2 linked regions of the Methanococcus voltae genome follow. The protein of the gene in region 1 binds, or shares a complex with, the protein of each later gene. Links are inferred from orthologs where the notes say so. Each region holds a gene or a part of one and is shown on either strand. Other genes may lie near its edges. The genes, in order: rnhB and J3E06_RS02295.

Region 1 (11,407 bases):
AATCGAGTACATTGCAGATGAAAGAGAATTAAAACAAAATATCACGGATAATTCATCAAATGTCGAAATAAACACAAATTTAGAGGAAAAAGTAGCACTTTTAAAAATTTATCCAGGTATCAATTCAGATATTTTGAAATACTACACGGATAACGGATATAAAGGTATTATTTTAGAAGGCACCGGATTAGGACACGCTCCTGAAACTTTGTTTAACGGGATTAAATACGCAATAGACAATGGTTTATTAGTTGCTATGACAACCCAAACCATTAACGGAAGAGTTAATATGAACGTTTACTCAAACGGTGTAGAATTGCAAAAAATGGGCGTAATCAGCTGTGAAGATATGTCTGCTGAAACTGCACTTGTAAAAATGATGTATTTATTGGCAAATTACAATTTAGAAGAAGTTAAAGAATTAATTGGTAAAAATACCGTGGGAGAAATTACCAAATTTAGTTTAATCGATTTAAACTAAATATAATATAAATTAAATAAAGTATATTGAATAAAATATATTGAATAAAATATATTGAATAAAGTATATTAAATAAAATAAAAAAATAAAATAACTTCATTTAATTAATTATTTGTTTATTAATTTGATTATTGGTGATATTATGTCAAATTCGGATTTAAATTTAAATTTAGACTATAAAGAATTAGGTTTAAAAGTTGGTTTAGAAATACATCAACAATTAAACACGAGTAGGAAATTATTTTGTAATTGCCCTACAAAAATTAGAGATGACGAACCACACGGCGAGATTGAAAGAGTATTGAGACCTTCCCAAAGTGAAATGGGTCAAATCGATAAAGCGGCACTTATTGAATCTAAAAAGGAGAAAAACTACGTTTATCAATACTATAATGATTCAACTTGTCTCGTTGAATTAGATGATGAACCGCCTCAAGGACCTTGTGAAGAGGGAATTTATACAGCTGTTGAAGTTTCTGAGCTTATGAATATGCACGTGGTTGACGACGTTCAGGTAATGCGTAAAATGGTTATCGACGGTTCTAATACATCAGGATTCCAAAGAACTATGTTTGTATCACAAGATGGCAGTATTGAAACTGAATACGGCGATATTAGAATTACAAGTTTATGTTTAGAAGAAGATGCTTGTAAAAAGGTAAGGGACGAAAAAGACAAAGTAATATACTGCGTTGACAGATTGGGAATTCCCTTATTAGAAATTACCACAGAACCGGATATTACAACGCCTGAAATGGGAAAAGAAGCTGCAAGAAGAATAGGAACTATATTGCGAGCTACTGGAAAGGCTAAACGAGGATTGGGAACAATTAGACAAGACGTGAATATTTCTATTAAAGAAGGCGCACGTATTGAAGTTAAAGGTGTCCAAAATCTTGATTTAATCGAGCAAATTATTAAAAATGAAGCAATAAGACAAATTAAATTAAATGAGATTAAAAAAGAATTAATTGAAAGAAATGCGGAAGTAAAAACAGGTATTGAAAATATCGTTGATGTAAGCGAATTATTTAAAAATACCGAATCAAAAGTAATTAAAAGTGCTTTAAAGAAAAAAGGAGTTGTAAAAGCAATTTTACTTAAAGGATTTGACGGTTTAATTGGTAAAGAAGTACAACCAAATAGAAGATTAGGAACTGAATTCTCCGACCGTGGAAAAGTAATCGGAGGCGTTGGAGGGCTATTCCACACTGATGAGTTGCCAAAATACGGAATTACACAAGAAGAAGTCGATGCACTCAAGGAATTTATGGGCGTAAACCCTGAAACAAAAGATGCGGTTATCATTGTAGGGGATAGAGAAGATAAAGCTGTAAGAGCGTTAGGTGCTGTTTTAGATAGGGCAAACGAAGCTATAACTATTGGAATACCAGAAGAAACAAGAAAAGCATTAGAAGACGGGAATACATCATATTTAAGACCTTTACCAGGTGCTGCAAGAATGTACCCGGAAACAGATATCCCAAATATAGCAATAAGTGATGAATTTGTTGAAAATATAAGAAATAACCTTCCAGAGATGCCAAAAGAGAAATTAGAAAGATTTATAAAAGAATATGATTTAAACAACGACTTAGCAAAGCAAATGGTAATGTCATATCACGTTGACTTATTTGAAGAGCTTGCCAAAACATTTGTTAATGTTAAAGCAACGTTAATTGCTACAACAATTGAAGCTACAGTTAAAGAAATCAGAAGAGAAGGATTTAATACAGAAATACTTGAAGAAAAGCACTTTAAACAATTATTTGAAAGTATTGAAAATGGAAAAGTTTCAAAAGAAGCAATTGTCGATGTATTAAAAGGATTTATTGAAAATCCGTATGAAAATGTTGACAAAATCCTTGAAATTAAAGGACTTAGTGCAATGTCTGAAGAAGACGTTAAAAAAGAAATCAGAAGTATAATCGAGCAAAACATCGCTGTAGTTAATGAAAAAGGTATGGGTGCAATGGGTTTACTAATGGGTAGATGTATGGCAAACTTACGTGGAAAAGCAGATGGAAAATTGATTAACAAAACATTGCAAGATGAATTAAAAAGTATTATTAATAAATAATAAAAATACCATTAATAAATAATATAAAAAAATATTTTTAATTTAATTTTTTATTTTTTATTTTTTTTATTATTTATTTATTTATTTATTTTATTCGATTACTATTGAATGTATTGAAGGTATGGTTTCATTTTCATAATCGGCACCGGCCCATTTTAAACCCATATAAGTCCCATAAACGTTTACTATGCTATTTTGAGCGAATTTATTGTCCCTACCCCAAACTTCTATGATATTGTCCCCATAATTTCCAGAAGTATCTTTTTTAGTAGCCATTGTTAGGTAAACAATATTATTACTTTCATTAACTTTTATAATTTTACCTTCAAAATGAATTATTTTATCCACATATTCCTCATTGTGTTCACATAAATCAGTATAATTTACATTTAAAGCTTGTTTTTTAATTTCAGAAATTTTATATGCTGACTCTTCATCTTCATCTGCAGATATGGTTAGATAACCTGTAGAAAGGGTAATAATACCGCCTGCAATTATTAAAATTATTAATAAAAGCCCCAATAATTTAAAAACATTGTTTTTTGGTAAATCCATATAAAAACCTCTATACTAATATATTAATATATATTAATGTATAATTATATATTATAATATAGCATATTACAATATAATAACATATAATAGGCCATAATATGATTTAAAAATATGCAATTAAATTTATTCATACCATTATTTGTTAAATTATGACTTTAAAAAAATAATATATAAAATTTAAAAAATTATTAAAAATTAGTTTTAGATATCTATTTTATTCATCCGCTATATCTATTATTCTTCGTCTAATTCTAATTTTTCAGGGCAAACTCTTGCAAAAGTTAAGTATCCGGTGTGTCCTATCATTCTTGTTGACGGTCTAACGCCTTTTTCTGAAATATCCATTTCTCTTAAGATACATTCAATTGTAATTACATCTAAGAAGTTATTTTCCTTTAAAGCTTCTACTGCTTTTTTAGATTGCTCTATATAAGGCACATAAACTGCAATTCTACCTTTTGCTTTATTTAAAGCTTTTTTAGCGTGTGGCACTACATTCCAAGGGTCTGGCATATCTAAAACAATTACATCTACATCTTGCTCTTCGATACCTTCGGTAATATCCCCTATTTTTTGAATTACGTTGTAAACCTTTCTGCTTTCAGCTTCTTCATTTATATTTATTAATGTATTGTCTACTTCGACAGGTTCTTCTTCTACACCAATAATTGGCTGATTTAATTTCACTGAACCCATAATTTCAAGGTTTCTTCTTGCAATCTTTGCAAATTCTGGTCTTTTTTCGTATGTGATTACTTTTCCTTCCTTACCTACAGCTTGTGATAAGTACATTGTTAATCCTGCTGAGCCAGTTCCTGCTTCCACAACGGTTTCACCGTTTTCTATACCGCAGTATGCGATTATAAGACCGATATCTTTAGGTAATAAGGTTGTAACACTTCTTTTCATCTTCTTTATGATATCAAAAGCGGTAGGTTCTACTAAATAAAACTCATCACCTTTATGGGTCGGTAAAACATTTCCTTCACTTACACCATCTAACCTTGATACGCCCAAATCGTTCCCAAATTCCTTATTTTCTTTTGCAATTAGGTATTTTTTGCCCCTTTTGTCAATTATTAATTTTTTAGTCTTTGTTGAACCATCATATTCATAATATTTCCAAGTTGGTTTTACTTCTTTCTTTTCTTTCTTTTCAGTTATTGGTTCTTGCTCTTGCTCTTGCTGTGCTTGTGTTTCTTCCGTATTGTTCTTTAATTCTTCATTGGTCATTATTCCACCATTTAAAATATAATAAATTGATAAATTTTAACGTATTGTGAGTTATAAAAATAATACAAGTAATGCAATATTATACATATGCTTTTAATACATTATGTGTTTCTAATTCTTATAGATTTACTTCATATAGATTCACAATTATTAAAAGATTATTGAGTAAAATTGATTTTTTAAATTTTTTGTTGTGAATTATTATTAATTTCTTATTAATTTCTTATTAATTTTTTACCCATTTTAATAAATTTTCACATTTTAAATCGATGTTTCCATTTTCTTGGTTATACTCTTTTAAAAGCTTTTTCGTAGTATTCCAACTAAACCGAACTATATCGGGCAATTCTTTATTATCTTCAAGATACTGTCTTAAAAACTTCTTAGTTTTTGGGTCGCTTGGATAACCACTACCTATTGTATAGCCGAGAGCTTCATACTTCTCGTTGTAAGAATCTATAATATTATCACGATTTACTTTTGCAATAATGGACGCTGCCGAAACTATTTTATAATTATCATCTGCTTTATGTTCCGCTATTAAATCGATGTTCTTATTTATCAATTTTGCTTTTAATTGGTTTGAAAAAGATGTTTCATTACTGCTACAAGCATCGATGTATGTTAAAAAACCACTATCTCTTTTATTTTCATCTAATCCGTAAATATCTTTGTAAAATTTGTTTATTATGCTTGAAAATCCGTTTAATTCAATTTTATTAAGATTGATTATATTCATTTGTGCGTCAATTTCCTTTGCAGTGATTATTACTTTTTCCACTTTTGCAAGTTTTTGAATTTCTTTGTAGAGTGTTTCTCTCTTTTTCTTTGAAAGTTTTTTGCTGTCTTTTAAGTCTAAATCGTAAAATGTTTTAGCATTTTCTTTATTATCCATTTTTAATAGCACTCCTGCTATTACCATTGGTCCTATGACAGGTCCACGTCCTGCTTCGTCTAAACCAACTACTTTAGGGGTTATAATTTGATTTTCTGGTTCGTTTTCGTTATCGTTTTTTAACACTTTTTCACATTATTTTTTTATTTTTTTATTTTTTTATTTTATTTTTGGATATTTTTTGTATGTTATAGGTATATAGTAATAATATATATAAATTTGAACGAGTAAATACTATTATGAATAAATAAATAGTACATAATAATTTAATAATATATTTAGATGTGCAAATGTGAATATATGTTTTAAAATAACATAATATTACTTGAGTAAGTTCATTAATATTATATATAAACCCTTAAAATTATTAAATTTTAAATTTTAAAAATTCTAAATTCTAAATTCTAAATTCTTAAATATCCAATATCATATTTTAGAGCGAGGATAAAAAATTCTTGCTTATGGTGGTAGAATGATACAAAAAGAAGAAATACTCGACATATTTAGCAAATACAACAAAGACGAGATTACTATCGTAACTGTTGGTAGCCACACATCATTACACATATTGAAAGGTGCTAAATTAGAAGGCTTTTCAACCGCTGTAATAACAACAAGAGACAGAGATGTACCCTACAAAAGATTTGGAGTAGCTGACAAATTTATATATGTGGACAAGTTCTCAGACATATCAAATGATGATATACAACAACAATTAAGAGATATGAATGCAATTATCGTACCACACGGGTCATTTATTGCATACTGTGGATTAGACAACGTTGAAAGTTCTTTTAAAGTTCCCATGTTTGGTAATAGAAAAATATTAAGATGGGAAGCTGAGAGAGACCTCGAAGGTAAGATTTTAGGTGAAAGTGGCTTAAGATTACCTAAAAAATTGGCAAAACCAGAAGATATAAAAGGTCCTTCAATGGTTAAATTCCCAGGTGCGAGAGGCGGTAGAGGATACTTTGTATGTGCATCAAAAGAAGAATTTGACGCAAAAGTAGCTGATTTCATCAAAAAAGGCGTTTTAACTGAAAGTGATGTGCCAAATGCACACATTGAGGAATACGTTGTCGGTACAAACTACTGTATACACTATTTCTATTCTCCATTATACAACAGAGTTGAATTAATGGGTATGGACAGAAGGTATGAAAGTAATATCGATGGATTCGTTAGAATTCCTGCAAAAGACCAGATGGAAATCGAATTGAACCCTTCATACGTTATTACGGGTAATTTCCCTATTGTAATTAGAGAAAGTTTATTGCCTCAAGTATTTGATATGGGCGATAAATTAGTAGATAAGGCTAAAGATTTGGTCAATCCTGGTATGATAGGTCCATTCTGCTTGCAATCATTATGTAATGAAAACCTCGAGCTCGTTGTATTTGAAATGAGCGCAAGAATTGACGGCGGTACAAATACATTTATGAACGGAAGCCCTTACTCATTCCTTTACCACGGTGAAAACTTAAGTATGGGTCAGAGAATTGCAAAAGAAATTAAAATGGCTCTTGAATTAGGTATGGAAGACAAAATATTATACTAATATTATACTAATATTATATTAAATTTTAATAATTTTTTAATAATTTTTTAATTTTTTACATTATTTACAACTAAAAATGAAAATTTTATAAGAACTTATACTTAATTTACAAAAATATAAACTTTAATTTTGAGTGATAATATGGAAAATATGGGAACTACGAAAAGTAATATAAAAAAATTATACAGGTCTGTTGACGATAAAATGTTAGAAGGCGTCTGTGGGGGTATTGGTGAGTATTTCAACGTTGACCCGACACTTGTACGTATTTTATACGTAGCAATTACGGTATTCTCAGGTTTTATGTTTGGAATAATCACATATGTAGTTTTAGCACTTATAATACCTAAAAATCCCAAAAATGAGAATACATTTCCCAATGAGCCAATAACTACATCTTTTAAACCAGATGAAGAACTTAAATAAAATTTAAAATATACATTCTTCTTTTTTATTTGTTATTATTTTTTTAATATTTCGATTTTATTTTTTAACCACCATATTCAAATTATTTTACCAAATTACAAATACTTACATTTAAAATATGATTAAAAACAAAAAAATATGTAGTTATAAATTAAATAATTTAAATAACGTGAATAAATTAAATAATTTATATTTAGATAAGTAATATTTTAAAATAATATAAATTATTTAAATGGGCTATATGGGTGTAGGAATGACTAAAAAAGAGGAAACATCAAAAATAGCATATTTTAGTATGGAATTTGCAATCGACCAGGCTTTAAAAACGTATGCAGGAGGTTTGGGATTTTTAGCAGGTTCTTTATTTAAAGCAGCTAAAAGGGCAAATTATCCCATGGTTGGAGTGTCTATTCTTTGGAGTTATGGCTATTACGACCAAATGCGAGATATTGAGGGGCGTATGGTCATAAATAAAACTCGTAAATTCCACGACTATCTAATCGATATAGACGTAAAAGTACCATTAAACATAAACAGGTCTAAACTATGGGTAAAAGCATACTTACTGCCTGAAGGTATATTTAGCACTTGCCCAATTTATTATTTAACGACCGATATTCCTGAAAACGACTATCTTTCACGTACTATATCATATAACTTATATGATGGTAATAATCTTACACATATTGCTCAGGAGATGGTTTTAGGTATAGCAGGCTATGAAGTACTAAAAAAATGTGAAAACATAGATGTATACCACTTAAATGAAGCACAAGCCATTCCATTGGCTTTTCGGATGATGGAAGACAAAGGATTTGATTATGTAAAAAATCACCTTGTATTTACGACACATACTCCAATACCTGCCGGAAATGAAATCCAAGATATTAACATTTTGGATAATATGGGATTTTTTAGCAATGTGGATATAAAAACAGCTGAAGAATTTGGCGGAAAACCATTTAATCTTACCGTTGCGGCCTTAAAAATGTCTAAAAAAGCGAATGCTGTTTCAAAATTACATCAAAAGACTACGCAAGAAATGTGGAGCTGGGTACCTGGAAAATGTAATATAACATATATTACAAATGCACAAGATGTCAATTCTTGGCAAGATAAAAAGCTCAGAACATATGCTGAAGATGGAGACTTTGAAAACTTACGTAAAAGGAAATTACACCTTAAAAGACAGCTATTTCAAGTCGTTGGAGACCAGTGTGGGCGTTTGTTTGACGATAAAAAACTTACTGTAGTTTGGGCAAGACGTTTTGCCGAATACAAAAGACCATATTTTCCACTACACGATGAAGAAAAACTTAAAGAACTTATCGATTCCGAAAAATTACAATTCATATGGGCGGGAAAACCACATCCTGCGGATTTTAATGCACAAGTAACTTTTAACTGGATAATTTCTAAATCTCGAGAAATTAAAGATACGGCGGTTTTGACGGGTTATGAACTACATCTTAGCAAACTCTTAAAATTGGGTTCTGATATCTGGCTAAATACCCCTAAAAGACCAAATGAAGCCTCTGGAACGTCAGGTATGACGGCTTCCATGAACGGTTCTGTACACATGAGCACCCTCGACGGCTGGCACGTTGAATGGTACAATACTTATCCAGAACTTAGCTTTACTATTGGCGACGGAGAAAACCTTAACGAGGATTATGAAGCCGATAGTATGTACAAATTGCTTTGGGACGTTATTGATATGTACGATACTGATAAATGGTGGGAATTGGTGCAAAAAAATATTTTAACGTCTGTAGATTTCTTTAATTCAGACCGAATGCTTGAAGAATACTCCAAAAAAGTTTATGCGGAAGTTGATAAAAAATACGAAATTAGCAATTATAATAATATTGATAATAATGACAATAATACTGCCAATAATGACAATAATAATTAATTTTTATGAATATTATTTTTTAATTATGACATACTTGTTAATGATATAAAGAAAAAAAGAATTTAGAATATTATTAGTTAGTATGTTATTTTTAGTTTATTATTTTAATTTATTATTTTAATTTATTAATGTAGGTTCCCCATTAATTAATTTAATTTTTAATGGTTCGGTGATGTTTTCAGTCATACTTAAATAATATTGAACTGCTGTTTTCGTACCCACTCTATCAGAACCTGCAATATAAATTACCTGGTATCCATTAATTTTTTGAGTTTGGATAATTCCAGTATTTTCCCCAGGCATTTCATTAGTAATGTGCATTTCAAAGTACATGTCATACTTTTCTGCCAATGGATTAGCTTTTGGACCGCCCAAAATTAATGTATCTTTAGTTATTGTAATATCGCTTATGTTGCAAGATTGAATCGGTTCAGTTTGATAATCTAAAGTTAACAAGTTTGCAGCTCCTGCGTCAGCACTTGCTCCGATTACTATTCTTGCTTTATTTAACATTTCTCCGACAACTTTTGAAACAGTTTGTCCCGTAGATAATGTTATTGTTGAAATTTCACTACTATGGTGATGACCGCCACCGCCTACATATGTTTGGGTACTTGGCGTATCAGGTTGCGAAGGCAAGGCACTTTCAAATAATAAGCTCACATCAGGGTCTTGTATTAAAGTTAATTCGACAACCTTATTATTTATGAGTCTGTACCAACCTAAAGTGCTATTATAATCATTTTCTTTCAATGATACAATTCCCGTACCATTATTTACCAAAACTCCGGTTAATTTTAAATCACCTAACGGCAATCTCATTATAGTATAACCTTTTTTAGTAGTGTTTTTTGCAGTGAATTTGATTTCAGATTTTACATTAGTACCTTCTTTAGTTGTGGTTAATGTCATATTTGAAATATTAAACCCACTACTTGAAATCAACTTCGTTTTATTAATTACTTCATTAATTACAGCTTCAATTTCTTCCTCTGTCGTTGCATTTGATACATTTATCGTATCTGATGAATTTGAAACTTCTTCCATAGTTTCGATAACTTCTTCAGTTAAGTTAACTGAAACATTTTCTAATTTAGGCAATATAATTGATTCATTTTTAACAGTTATTTCTGTTAAACTGATATTTGTATTATTTAACTGTTTAATTCCGCCAGCTTCAATATTACTCCATACTTCGTCGTCTATTGTAATATTACTTGTTGAATTTCCTAAAGCTTCCTTAACTGTGCTATTAATTACCGTTAAATATAATAATTTTGTATTATTATTTTTTGAAATATCTTCTGCAATCATTTGTACTTTAAAAGTGCCTGATGATGTTGCGTTGTGTTCAAATGTCGTATTATAGGTTATATTATCCGTTGTTGATAAATTAATCTTAGTTCCATTAGGCAATATTACATATACTTGTTTTATTCCTGCATCGTCATTAATATTTGCAGAAGTAGTAATATTATATGTGCCAACTTCAACACCATTTGGTGAAATTTTGTATGAGGAAATCGTTGGTTTTTCAATATCTAAGTAGCAAGTCATAAATTCAGAGGAATTTACTACAAATGTATTATTTATTAATTTATAATCCGATACATAATCCGAATTATTTTTAATTACGTTTCCATCACTAAGTAATACTAATTTACCGAATAATTCGCTTTCAGATAAATTATTTAAAACTTCTGAATCATCAATATTGTTAAATTCGTAAGATGTTGTCGTATTATATAATTGGCAATAATCTCCAGATAAATAAACTCCGTAAGATTTAATATCTAAATTATCTTTTAAATTTATCAATTGAACTTGTAAAACTTCTTTAGACAAATTTAAGGTATTTGTGAATTTTATTTTTGTAATATCTTCTTTTTCTAATTCTAATCCTGCGAAAGATTCGTAATTAGTTTCATTTACTAAATATATGTTATTATTAATTCCTTCGTCATCTAATCTCTCAGATAATTTTACAAATTGGTAATTAATTTCATCAGTGATTCTTATTAATTTATCCATATTTGAATCTGAGTAGTATGGTGTAAAAATTACGCTTCCGTACATTTTACCCTTAATATCTAAATAATCACCGGTTCCCCAATAATTATGGGACATATTAATGTTTTCTAATCTATTGGATATGTAAACGTTTAATTCTTTACTATTATATATTTCATTATTGTTAAAGGTCAAATCTCGTGGTTCTAAACCTGTGTATGCTGAATACATTGATACTGAAATGGCTTCACTAT
Region 2 (11,182 bases), on another replicon or contig:
CAATTTTTTTAATATTAAATCGGAATCAATCACATCTACAATCATATTGTATCCGGAAATCTGAATAACCCCATCACCGGTGTTATCTGGCATAACATTTTGTACAGCAACACCCCAAATTAAACTTTCATTGTATCCGTTTGGAACTTTGTTTAAATATGCAAATTTCAAACCATATGAAGATACATAAGTTCCTAAGAAATCCATAAATTTCTTACTTTCAAAATCTGGTTCTTTTGGCAAAAATATTTTTTTAGGTGCTACTTCCACATAATCTTCATAATATATCTTCTGCCTATCAAATACTTTTAAAACATAATATTCTTCGTTATCTAATTTAAATAATGCATTAGGATTATCCATCGACCCACCAACATAGTTGGCATACTCAATACTTGTATAAATCCCAAGTTTTTTCAGAAATTCTTCTCCCTCATTATTTACTCTAAAATTTTCATCCAAATAAAATACAATCAAATCGTCAGAATTTAAATATTTTTCCAATTCATACTCTGATTGAATATTTGAAAGTGCGATAAATTTAATAGGTTCTTCACTTACCCATTTGTAAGCTACTTCAGAACTTACAGAACCCATCAAACCAAAAAAAACTGTAAAAAGTATAAGCACAAAACTTACACTCCTAAGTTTACAGCTGTATCCACTACGCATTTTAAAAAGATTTTTTAAATTACGTTTGATTTCCGATGTCATTTGTTCACCCAATCTAAATAATATAATAATTATTACCTGTTATTAACAATAAATTTAATAATAATTTTTGTATAGTTTAACAATAATCCCTAAATAATATCAACAGCTTGAAAAATTACAAATTTGATTATATATAATATATTATATTGCTTTTTAAATTTTTATAGCTTTTCAATTTATAAATATTACGTTCAGTTTTAAAGGTTATATACATAAACACTTACACAAAAAAATATTAAATAATGGATTACAAATTTACAATATTTAAAAATTAAAAAATGGGATAGTATGAAGATAAAATTTAAAGCAGTTTTAACTCTTTTTTTATTGCTAATTTCAATTACCTCCGGATTTTGCGAAGATGAAGAAGGGGTAAAAATTAGTAAAATATGGAATCAAGGACAAAATCCTATGGAGGGAGGTCCTATGATTGATACAAGTTCCCCTATAATTTATTTAAGTTTGGTAAATTACGATGAATACCAACAAAACGTGAAAGTGATTGCAACTTGGGATGAAAATACTTGGGAATCACCCTACATACCAATACCTCCTAATAAACACGTTGAAAAAATTGTGGAAGTTCAACCTAAATTTACAGAAATAGGCGAAAATGACTTGGATATCGAATTAATTAATGATAATGGCGAAAATGTAGGTTCTGAATCTATAACCATAGATGTTAGAAGTCCCATTGACGTAAAATATATTAATTGTAGTGATAGTTATTCCAAAGAAGATAAAAAAAATGTAGAATATTGTGCAGGAAATTGGTTTACTACAACTTTAGAAAGCAATCCCTATGCACAGTCGGATTATGAAGTAATAACTTGGATAAGTGCAGTATCTACGGATTATGACGATGATTCAAGTGAAGCTGACGAAAATGACGAAAATGTATATTATAACGGAGTTAATGATAAAAAAACATTATATATTTCGTTGAACTCCGAAAAAGAAGTGAGTTTTAAAATTCCAAAAATAGAATGTGAAGATAATCAATTTAAAATACAAGTTCACACTCAAACGATGGGATTACATAGTTATACTACAAATGAACAGGAAACTGTTAAGAAAAAAGTAGATGAATATATCACTTATGACCTTGAAGAAACTGAAAAATTATTTTCATTCCCCGTCATATTGAATAATTTTGAAGTATTAACTACTATAAATGATAGTTATGATGATTTAATTAAAGATTATTATTCTAAATATCAAATACAAGACAAAGAAATTATGGATTATCTAAATAGTGGCATATATGGAAATTCCAATATGATGCCAAGAGCATATCTTAAAAATGAAAGATACCCTGTAGTTTTAAAATTAAATTATACCAATAATTATGATGAAGATTTATCATTAAATGTACAAATAAAAGATAATGATGGATATATTATATATGATAAATCATCTAAATTTGAAGAATCTGAAGATACTACGCAGTATGTGGTTGCAAACGTAATGCCTGATAAAACTACATTAAACATAATTACGGAATTAAAAACTTCGTCAGGTTATTTAATAAATAATCCAGAAGAAGATATTGATGGCGAATACATAGAAGTTCCGCCAGTTTCAATTAAAAATGTAGAATATCCTAATGATGATGATGTTCAAAGAATATCTGACCATTCAGGAAATATATTAGTAGGTAAAACTTATCCTTTAAAAATTACTCTTAAAAATATATATAATAAAACAATTAACGGTACTTTAGAGTTTTCTGATGAATTTGTAGATGGTGCTGTTAATTATAGTGAAAAAGAAATTAAATTTAGATTATCTGCTCATGAAACAAAAACTTATACCATAAATATTAGTTTTGACAGGGAAATAAATGGAGATATAGACGTAAAAGCCATAATTCCAAATAAAATAACAGAAGAAGACCACGGATTAAAATTACATTTCAATGTATTCAATATCTTCAAAGTGGGTGAAGTAAAATATAACAATACAGTATTACCAAGAGCTACAGTTGTGGGCGATACAGGCGGATTATTTGTACCTCAACCGGTTGCAGGATTTGAAAATGAAGCATATATAACTATAAGAAATAAATTATCTGTTCCAGTAGATTGCACCATGCAAATTGAAACGTATGATTTAAAAGGGAACTTAAGAGCAGAAAGTAATCTTATAAATACCCAGTTAGCTCCTGGTTATTCAACATTAGATTATGAAACTTTCAATTTCCAAATAAAATATGACGAAGGATTTAATGGATATACATTACTAAGAATAAAACCATTTAATGAATTTAAAGATTTTGAATATTGCTATTTCATAGGTTCTACGTCAACCATTGACCCCCAAATGAACGCCAAAATAGGCAGATTCTCAAATATAGACATTTTAAGTAAAATTAAAAGTAATACTATAGAGTCAACCACCGTTTTAGCACCTATAAATATATATGACTTTGAAACTCAGGAAAATGGACTATCTTTAAAATTATCTTCGGGATTAGTAAGTGTATATCCAGTCGACCTTAACTTAGAATACTGGATAACTATATACAAAGACGATGAAGAAATTTATGAAAGTACGCCTAAAAATATATATCTTCATTCTATGGAAGTAAAACCTATCACATTGAACTTCAATGATAAATTAAACGATGGAAAAGTATATACTGTAGAAATAAATACTAAAATTCCAGATTTTGTTAGTGAAAATGGAGTTTTAAAACCAATCGTCTTAAAAAAATCTATCAAAGTAAAATATGAAAATGGAGTTAATTCCATAATTGAAGATGATGAGCTAGACACTGAGGAAACTGGGGATAATAAACCCACTGAAAACGAAAATAATAGAAATAATGAGGATGGAAATAGTCAGACATCTACAGAAAATCAGTACGATAATGAAGATAGTAATAATACGACTAATGACGAACAAAATGAAGACAATAACTCTGACGATTTAGTCTCAAATATATTCAATTCAATAACTGGTGCAATAAAATCAATACCATTTATTGGCGGATTTATAAATTAAATAATACTTATAATAATTTATTTTTTAAAAATTTTTTAGAGTTTTTTGATGTTTTTTGTAATATAAATTTTGATTTTTGTAATATTAAATAATACAATATATTAAATATGAACAAAATATAAGCACATTATATCATATTTTATGCTTATTTATCAGGTTATGAAAGATAATTATAAAATATAACGACTAAATATTATTAAAATATCAAATAAGGTATTTAAAGACTACTATTTAAAAAATAGACTTTTTTAAATAATTTTGTATTAATACTATATAAATCATTGGTGTCCAACATTTATACTATATAACAGTTTCGATATATACCCCAAATATTGTCCATTAATAAATCTAATATTTAGTTCTTTTAAATAGGTTATATTTATATATCATAAACAATACAACTATAATATAGTTTATTTAGTAATACGACCCTTTGTAAATATTTAGAATAAATATTGTTTCAATATTAAATAATAAAACTTATTTCTTATCGATAATGTTGTTAAGATTTTGTAGTAATTTAGTAATAGTTTATAAGTTAAATAAGTCCCTTTAAAAGGGTTTTAGACAATCCTCCGAGGTGTCATAAGTGGGTTCTCATGACATGATGTTTATAAATCCTACAATTATTAGGTCTTTAAACAAAAGTAAACTTCGAAAACGAATAGTGTACTTCCTATACGATGTCCACCCCCACGGAACTTACTTATCTGAATTATCTCGAAGAGTTAAATCAGATCCAAGTAATGTTTTAGGGTGTTTAAAAGGCATGGGCAATCGGTATAATGGCAGTTCTTCGCTTATTGAATTAGGTTTAGTATCTTGCGATGGAAGAGAAGGTATGAAAATATACCAAATGACGGAATATGGAAAGACTGTTGTAGAATATTTAAAAGATTATGATTCTTCTGATAAATGGTGAAATCATGGATAGATTTGATTATACAAGTGATTTAGAAGATGGTAAGATGAATACAGAAGTTGGGTACTATAACGATATTTCAATAATAGAGGAAGAAGAATATATGAAAAAATTTAGATGTATGGATTATGCCGTAGAATATCTAAATAATGAATTATTAGGCACATTTTTTAGACAAGGTCTAAAATTTGGAATATATAAAATAATTGATTTACATATGCCTACAAAAGAAAATTTGCTTTCTATGGTGGAATATCCAAATAAAGATTTTATATTGAAGTATGTAAATACCGCAATTAGCTTGGGGCTTATCCGAGAAAATTACGATGACAATACCCTTGAATTAAATAATGAATTTAAGTATTCGTCTATTCATCCAAAATATCAAGATTTAATGGATGATTACATTGCACAATATGATTTCAGAACGAGTCTATTCCAATATGCTTTAATAGGCTACAATCATCCAGAAATATTATTAAACTTTAAAAAAGATGCAGATATATGGGATATGCTTTTAAATACTGAATTTATGGACATTACCCGAAGTGCAGCTTCTGAAGTTTTAGAAATTAAAAAAGGAGATTATATTTTAGACGTAGGTTGTGGTTCTCGTTCACCATTATACTTTAGCTCCAAAATAGCGCCAAATGGTCAATATACAGGAGTGGACATATCTAAAAAGCTAATAACAATGGCAGAAAATAGATTGGAAAGAAATGGTATCGAATGTGCAAAATTGAAAACCTTAGATTTTGGCGAAACCATACCTAAAACTAAGTATGATAGCGTAATATGTACTCATACTCTTAGTTATGCGAAGTCTCCGAGATTATTCTTAAGAAAAATGATGGATTCATTGAAAAAGAATGGAAAATTAATAATTATTGAAGAATTTTTCAAAGATTCTGCTAATGTAAACGTAGAATTATTTGAATTCTATCAAAGTTTAAATAAATATTTCATAGGATATCTTTCAAGGTCTGAAGTAATAGACACACTTGAATTATTGGGCTATGGATTTAAATATAAATTCTTAGGAAATTGTGGACTATTAATTGAAAAAATTAATTAAATTATTTTTTATTTTTATTATTCTTATTTAGTGTATTTGTTTTGATATCTCGTTTATAACATTTGATATTTCATCTAAAATTTCTATATTAATATAGTTTAAATCTAATTTTTTTATTTCTAAAACTACTCCGTCTTTTAATATTCGATTTTGATTTGGACATTTTGTAATTATAGATTTACCATTTGACAATTTAATATGTTCATTTATTTGTTTTGAAAATTTATTCGGATTTTTAGATGATATAAATAAAGAAATACCCTCTTCATTTAAAAATTCTGAATCTTTTATCTTTTCTTTTAAATAATTACCATATTCAACGTATTTTTCATATGTTTTTTTTGCATTTAACGCCTCATACATTATCGAACCATAAATATTTGGAATTTTGTAGGTTTTCTGCACTTTTTTAATATTATCTTTTATTTTCTTTGAATTATCTGAACTATTTATTAAATTCATAAATTCATCTGAAAGGCCTAAAAAACCACCATATTCGCAATTTATAATCTTAGGGGAGCCTGTAGAACATACTATTATATCCCCATATCCACAATCGCCACCTACTTTTCCAGAAATATCTTCAAATAATAAAATATTGTAATTATTGCACATATTACGTATTTCTTTTATATTTTGACTTTGCAAATACCCTGCAGAAGAAGTAATAAACAAAACATTTAAAATATTTTTTGGAGTCGATTCATTGCTCTTTTCATAGTTCAAATTTTCGAAAAATGTTTTTAAATATTTGGGATTTATTACGCCGTCTTCGGTTTTTAAAATATTTATGTCAAAATCTAAAAGTTCTGCATAAGTTTCAAATCCTTTCCAAGCCCCCATATCAGGTATTATTGCATTTACACAAGTTTCCACACCCAAATCATTAGCATAGAATTTTAGAATATTGCAAGCCATATATATTGAAGCGTCTCCCGAAGGCAAATAATGGATATTATAATTATTTTTAAGAATTGAATTAATTATTAACGAAGTTTCTTGTTCACTTCCTTCTTTCGCTAATAATGCCTCATTACAGGGTTTTCTATAGGGTAATACTATCATTATCATCTCCCCCTCCAATTTAAAAATTTAATAAATGTTAAATCATTTTAAAAATTATTATACTATTCATTAATAAATACAATATTATCCATTATGGTATTAAATTATTTATTTAGTATATTCCATATTTAGATTAATTATATATATTAGTTTTTTTAATATGTATTATTAGTTTAATATAACTATACTATCAAATTGATTGATACATAAAATATTATAAATTAATACATATTTAAGATTATATCAAAATTGTTAAAATTATTAAGATTATTAAGATTATTAAGCTTATTAAGAGTATATTAGCAATAAAATGAAAATATACCAACATAAAATAATATAATAAGTTATTTCAGTAATTAAAAGTAAAAAGAATAATGTAGTGATATTATGGACCCAAAAATAAGTTATTTTCAAACTTTTTTATATGCTGCAAAAACTAAAAGCTTTTCGAAAGCTGCTAAAAGATTGGGTGTAACCCAAGGTACTGTTAGCAATCACATCTCCGTACTTGAGAAGTTTTTTGATGCACAATTATTCTTAAGAACTCCCGAAGGCGTTGATTTAACCGTTGAAGGTACTATCTTATTAGAAAATGCGGAAAAAGTATTGGAATATATTAACAATTCAAAGCAACAAATGAAAATGTTGCATGAAAATCCTGAAGGTATTATTAGAATTGCTGCGAGTACGACACCTGGTGAGTACTTAATACCAAGTATTATTAAAGAATATAAAAAAGAATACAAAGATGTCAACTTTGAAATTCAAATTACCGATTCAGAAAAATGTTTCAAATTGCTTGAAGAAAGAAATGTGGATATTGTTGCAGTCGGTAATCTATACGACAAAAATTATGATAATATTGTAATCGGCAAAGATAGGTTAGTTTTAGTAGTTCCAAATGACCATTCATTAGCTAAAAAACCAATTGCAAAATTATCTGACGTATTAAAGGAAGACTATGTCGATAGAGAAGTTGGTTCTGGAACTCGTGAGATACTAATAGATGCTTTAAATAAAAAGGGATACTCAATGATGGATTTACACACCGTTATGAGTTTAGGAAGTACTTCTTCAATAATTACCGCTGTTTCAGAAGGTTATGGAGTAAGTATCATCTCAGAAATCCCTGCAAAAAAATCAGCAGATGCTGGATTTTTGAAAATAGTTCCAATAGAAGACTTGGACCTTACAAGATACTTATACTTGGTTAGAGGCAAAAGACCTAAAAATCCAAGTGCAATAAAATCTTTCTGGGATTTTGTAAAAGGAGACTAATTTAATAACTATAATTTAAATTTATGCTATTTATTTTATTTTTTTGAATAATTTAAAAATTTTCATTTTCATTAGGATATTTATTATATATTAAAATTATATCTATAACTCATATTATTATTTAAAAAAAAAATTAATATAAAATCAAAAACAAATCATTATCTACATATAGTTATTTACATATAGTTATTAAAATATAATAAAAAATGTTTAAATTTGATTATATAATTATATAATTTATAGCCATATGGATTATAATTACATTAAGTATCTATTGTATTGTTAATATATTGTTAATAAATTTACAATCGAATTTTTAAATACTAAACAAAACGTATTATTTAAAAAAATAGTGGTGAGCAAATGTTTAAAGCAGTTTGTGATGCAAAAGACTTCAAAAAGATAATTAATGCTACAAGTAATTTAGTAGATGAAATATGTTTCGAAGTAGACGAAGAAGGAATTAGGGCAAGTGCTATGGACCCTTCGCACGTGGCTTTAGTTAGCTTAAACATTCCTAAAACTGTGTTTTCAGAATATATGAGTGGAATACATGATTTAGGTATTGATTTGGAAGCCCTAAAAAAGATAATGGCAAGGTCTAAAAGCAATGATAAAATAATTATAGAGTTTGATGAAGAAAAAAATAAGTTGCTTACTACATTTAAAAATAACGTTACAAGAAACTTCTCAATGGCCTTATACGACATATCATCAAATAATTTAAAAGTTCCAGATATAGAATATCCTAATAAAGTATCTATAAAAGCAGGTGCATTTGTAGAAGCTTTAAAGGACTCAGAATTAGTTAACGACCACATTATTTTAAGTGTTAATTCAAGTGATAATCAGTTTGTTATATCTTCAAAAGGAGACTTAAACTACAGTGAAACCATATTTTCACTTTCAAAATCAGAAACCGAAGTTGTAAATACTGAAGAGTCTGAAAACAATGGAAATGAAGAAGTAATAAACAATGTTATGGTTGATTACAAAGTATTGGAAAACTCAAAAAGTACATTTAATCTTGCATATTTAAAAGATATTACAAAATCTACAGCTTCAGATGATGTTTTAGACATATACCTTGGCGAAGATATGCCAGTTAAAGTAGAATACAATATTGGTGGCGCAAAATTAGTATTTTTACTTGCTCCAAGAATTGAATCTTAATTAATCGATTAAATTAAATCAAAAAAATCAAAATATACAATTTTTTAATTTTTTTATGTTAACAGTGTTTAAAGAATAATATAAAATAAAAATAAGTGAAAATATGTACAATAAAGCTAAAAATGCTTTTTTTGATGAAATAGCCTCTCCAAAATTGCTTAAAATATCAGATACGATGTATTCAGATGTTAAAAAGTATGTTGAGAGCATTTCTAAAAAAGACAATGTCAATGAATTTGATATAAAAAAAATCAATCGTTTAAAATATTACTCATCTTCATTATTAAAAATAAGATTATACAAAATTATTATTTTAAATGAAAATCCCGAATTATTGATTGAAGATGAAAAGGAAATTTATAAGATTATCAATAATCTTATAGATAATACTTTATTTAGTGATAACCCAAATTTTTTGAACAATTTTGAAACTATAATCGATAATTCAGTGCAAAAATTTGATATTATTGGTACAAAAAGTACAAAAACTGAACAAGAAAAAAGTATACCTCAGTCTAATCCTATATCAAATGGCTCTACAGAATTATCCGATGATTTAAAAGAAAATTTTGGAAAATCAAGTGAAAATTTTGGAAAAAATGAACTTAAAAATGATTATTCTTTAAATTTAAACCCTGATTTTCAAGATAATGTTAATAAAAATATGAATGATGAAATACCAAAAGTTATAAATACTGAAAGAGATATTCATATTGTAAGAGTCAATCATAAATTTCCATATTTTACTGATGGAAATTGTGTTTATGGTTTAAATAAAAATGATATAATTTCTTTAGATGGGAGATTTTCAAAAATTTTAGAGAAACACAATATAGTGGAACAGGTGAATATTTATGAAAATGAAAAAGAAAATTAAAAGATATTGCCCATACTGTAAAAAACATACCGTTCATACAGTTGAAAGAGCTAAAAAGAGAAAAGCAAGTGAATTGAGAAGAGGTCAGAGGTTATTCAGAAGAGTAACTGCAGGTTACGGGGGTTACCCAAGACCATTACCTGGTGGAGCAAAACCAATTAAAAAATTGGATTTAAGATACAAATGTGCAGAATGTGGAAAAATGCACACAAGAAGCAACGGTGGATTCAGAGCAAGAATGTTTGAATTAGTTGAATAAGTAAAATTCAACATATTTTTACATTTAATTTTTTAAATTTTATATATTATGAAATAAAGGTGAGAAACATGGAATTGATACCAAGACCAAAAAGCAGATTTTTAAAAGTACAATGTACAGACTGCAACAACCAACAAGTTTTATTTGGATGTCCTTCAACAGTTGTTAAATGTACTGCATGCGGTAAAACAATTGCAGAACCTAAAGCTTCAAAAGGTTCAATAAAAGCTAAAATACTCGAAGTATTACAATAAATTATACAATTGTATAATATTGTAATCATAAGACTCTTCTTTTTTATCATTAAAATTTGACATTGTTTTATATTATTTTATCAATTGTGTAAAATTATTGTATAACTTTATATATTATACATTAATATTATATAATATAGTATAACTTTAATTTTGTAATTTATAACCTTGCTAAATTTATATTATTATTTTTATTATTTCGAAAAATATATAATATGAAATGTAGATTAGGAAAATAAAACTTATTAACCTAAATTAAAAAGAATGTTAAAATAAACTAAAATAAACTAAAATAAAAGTAAAAATAAAAACGTAATTAAAAAAGTAAAAAAGAATATTTCATCTAATTAAGGCTAATTAACTTTTTTACTATAAAATTTAAGGTGTAATATCATGAAATCTAATTTTCCCGAAGAAGGCGATATCGTAATAGGAAATGTAAGTGATGTTAAGTCATTTGGTGCATTTGTTGAGTTATTAGAATACCCTAAAAAAGAAGGTATGGTCCACATTTCTGAAGTTTCATCAGGTTGGATTAAAAACATAAGAGACCACATCA

The links.
Region 2: the proteins of rnhB (region 1) and J3E06_RS02295 are in contact, whole or in part, in a crystal structure (PDB 3P83), measured with the Archaeoglobus fulgidus proteins. The link is inferred for Methanococcus voltae from one-to-one orthologs. Residues at the interface, in WP_010878125.1 of Archaeoglobus fulgidus: Ala74, Ile178, Ala179, Ile183, Arg190, Ser195, Asn196, Leu197, Arg198, Gln199, Lys200, Thr201, Leu202, Asp203, Phe205; in WP_010877842.1 of Archaeoglobus fulgidus: Val39, Ala42, Asn43, Val44, Ala45, Met46, Leu125, Asp168, Ser194, Asn218, Tyr219, Pro220, Ile237, Leu238, Ala239, Pro240, Arg241, Ile242, Glu243, Ser244.

The regions. Positions count from the first base shown.
Region 1 is NZ_JANUCR010000004.1:72,174-83,580, reverse strand. What follows is about bases 3,474-6,445. They hold rnhB (ribonuclease HII), read right to left. Parts: upstream 5,371-6,445; coding sequence 4,576-5,370; downstream 3,474-4,575. Other genes in these bases: J3E06_RS05665 (formate--phosphoribosylaminoimidazolecarboxamide ligase), read left to right, coding at 5,717-6,445; J3E06_RS05675 (tRNA (adenine-N1)-methyltransferase), read right to left, coding at 3,474-4,349. Also shown: Glu-tRNA(Gln) amidotransferase subunit GatD, read left to right, coding at 1-481; Glu-tRNA(Gln) amidotransferase subunit GatE, read left to right, coding at 624-2,561; J3E06_RS05680 (hypothetical protein), read right to left, coding at 2,652-3,116; more of J3E06_RS05675, read right to left, coding at 3,351-3,473; more of J3E06_RS05665, read left to right, coding at 6,446-6,802; J3E06_RS05660 (PspC domain-containing protein), read left to right, coding at 6,944-7,228; glgP (alpha-glucan family phosphorylase), read left to right, coding at 7,482-9,143; J3E06_RS05650 (right-handed parallel beta-helix repeat-containing protein), read right to left, coding at 9,261-11,407. UniProt on the Methanocaldococcus jannaschii protein: Endonuclease that specifically degrades the RNA of RNA-DNA hybrids.
Region 2 is NZ_JANUCR010000001.1:479,823-491,004, forward strand. The notes cover bases 7,582-10,328. They hold J3E06_RS02295 (DNA polymerase sliding clamp), read left to right. Parts: upstream 7,582-8,423; coding sequence 8,424-9,233; downstream 9,234-10,328. Other genes in these bases: J3E06_RS02290 (selenium metabolism-associated LysR family transcriptional regulator), read left to right, coding at 7,582-8,060; J3E06_RS02300 (hypothetical protein), read left to right, coding at 9,337-10,110; J3E06_RS02305 (50S ribosomal protein L44e), read left to right, coding at 10,088-10,328. In the rest of the region: J3E06_RS02265 (hypothetical protein), read right to left, coding at 1-714; J3E06_RS02270 (hypothetical protein), read left to right, coding at 1,003-3,720; J3E06_RS02275 (helix-turn-helix domain-containing protein), read left to right, coding at 4,325-4,642; J3E06_RS02280 (class I SAM-dependent methyltransferase), read left to right, coding at 4,647-5,717; J3E06_RS02285 (hypothetical protein), read right to left, coding at 5,745-6,788; more of J3E06_RS02290, read left to right, coding at 7,170-7,581; more of J3E06_RS02305, read left to right, coding at 10,329-10,369; J3E06_RS02310 (30S ribosomal protein S27e), read left to right, coding at 10,438-10,623; J3E06_RS02315 (translation initiation factor IF-2 subunit alpha), read left to right, coding at 11,017-11,182.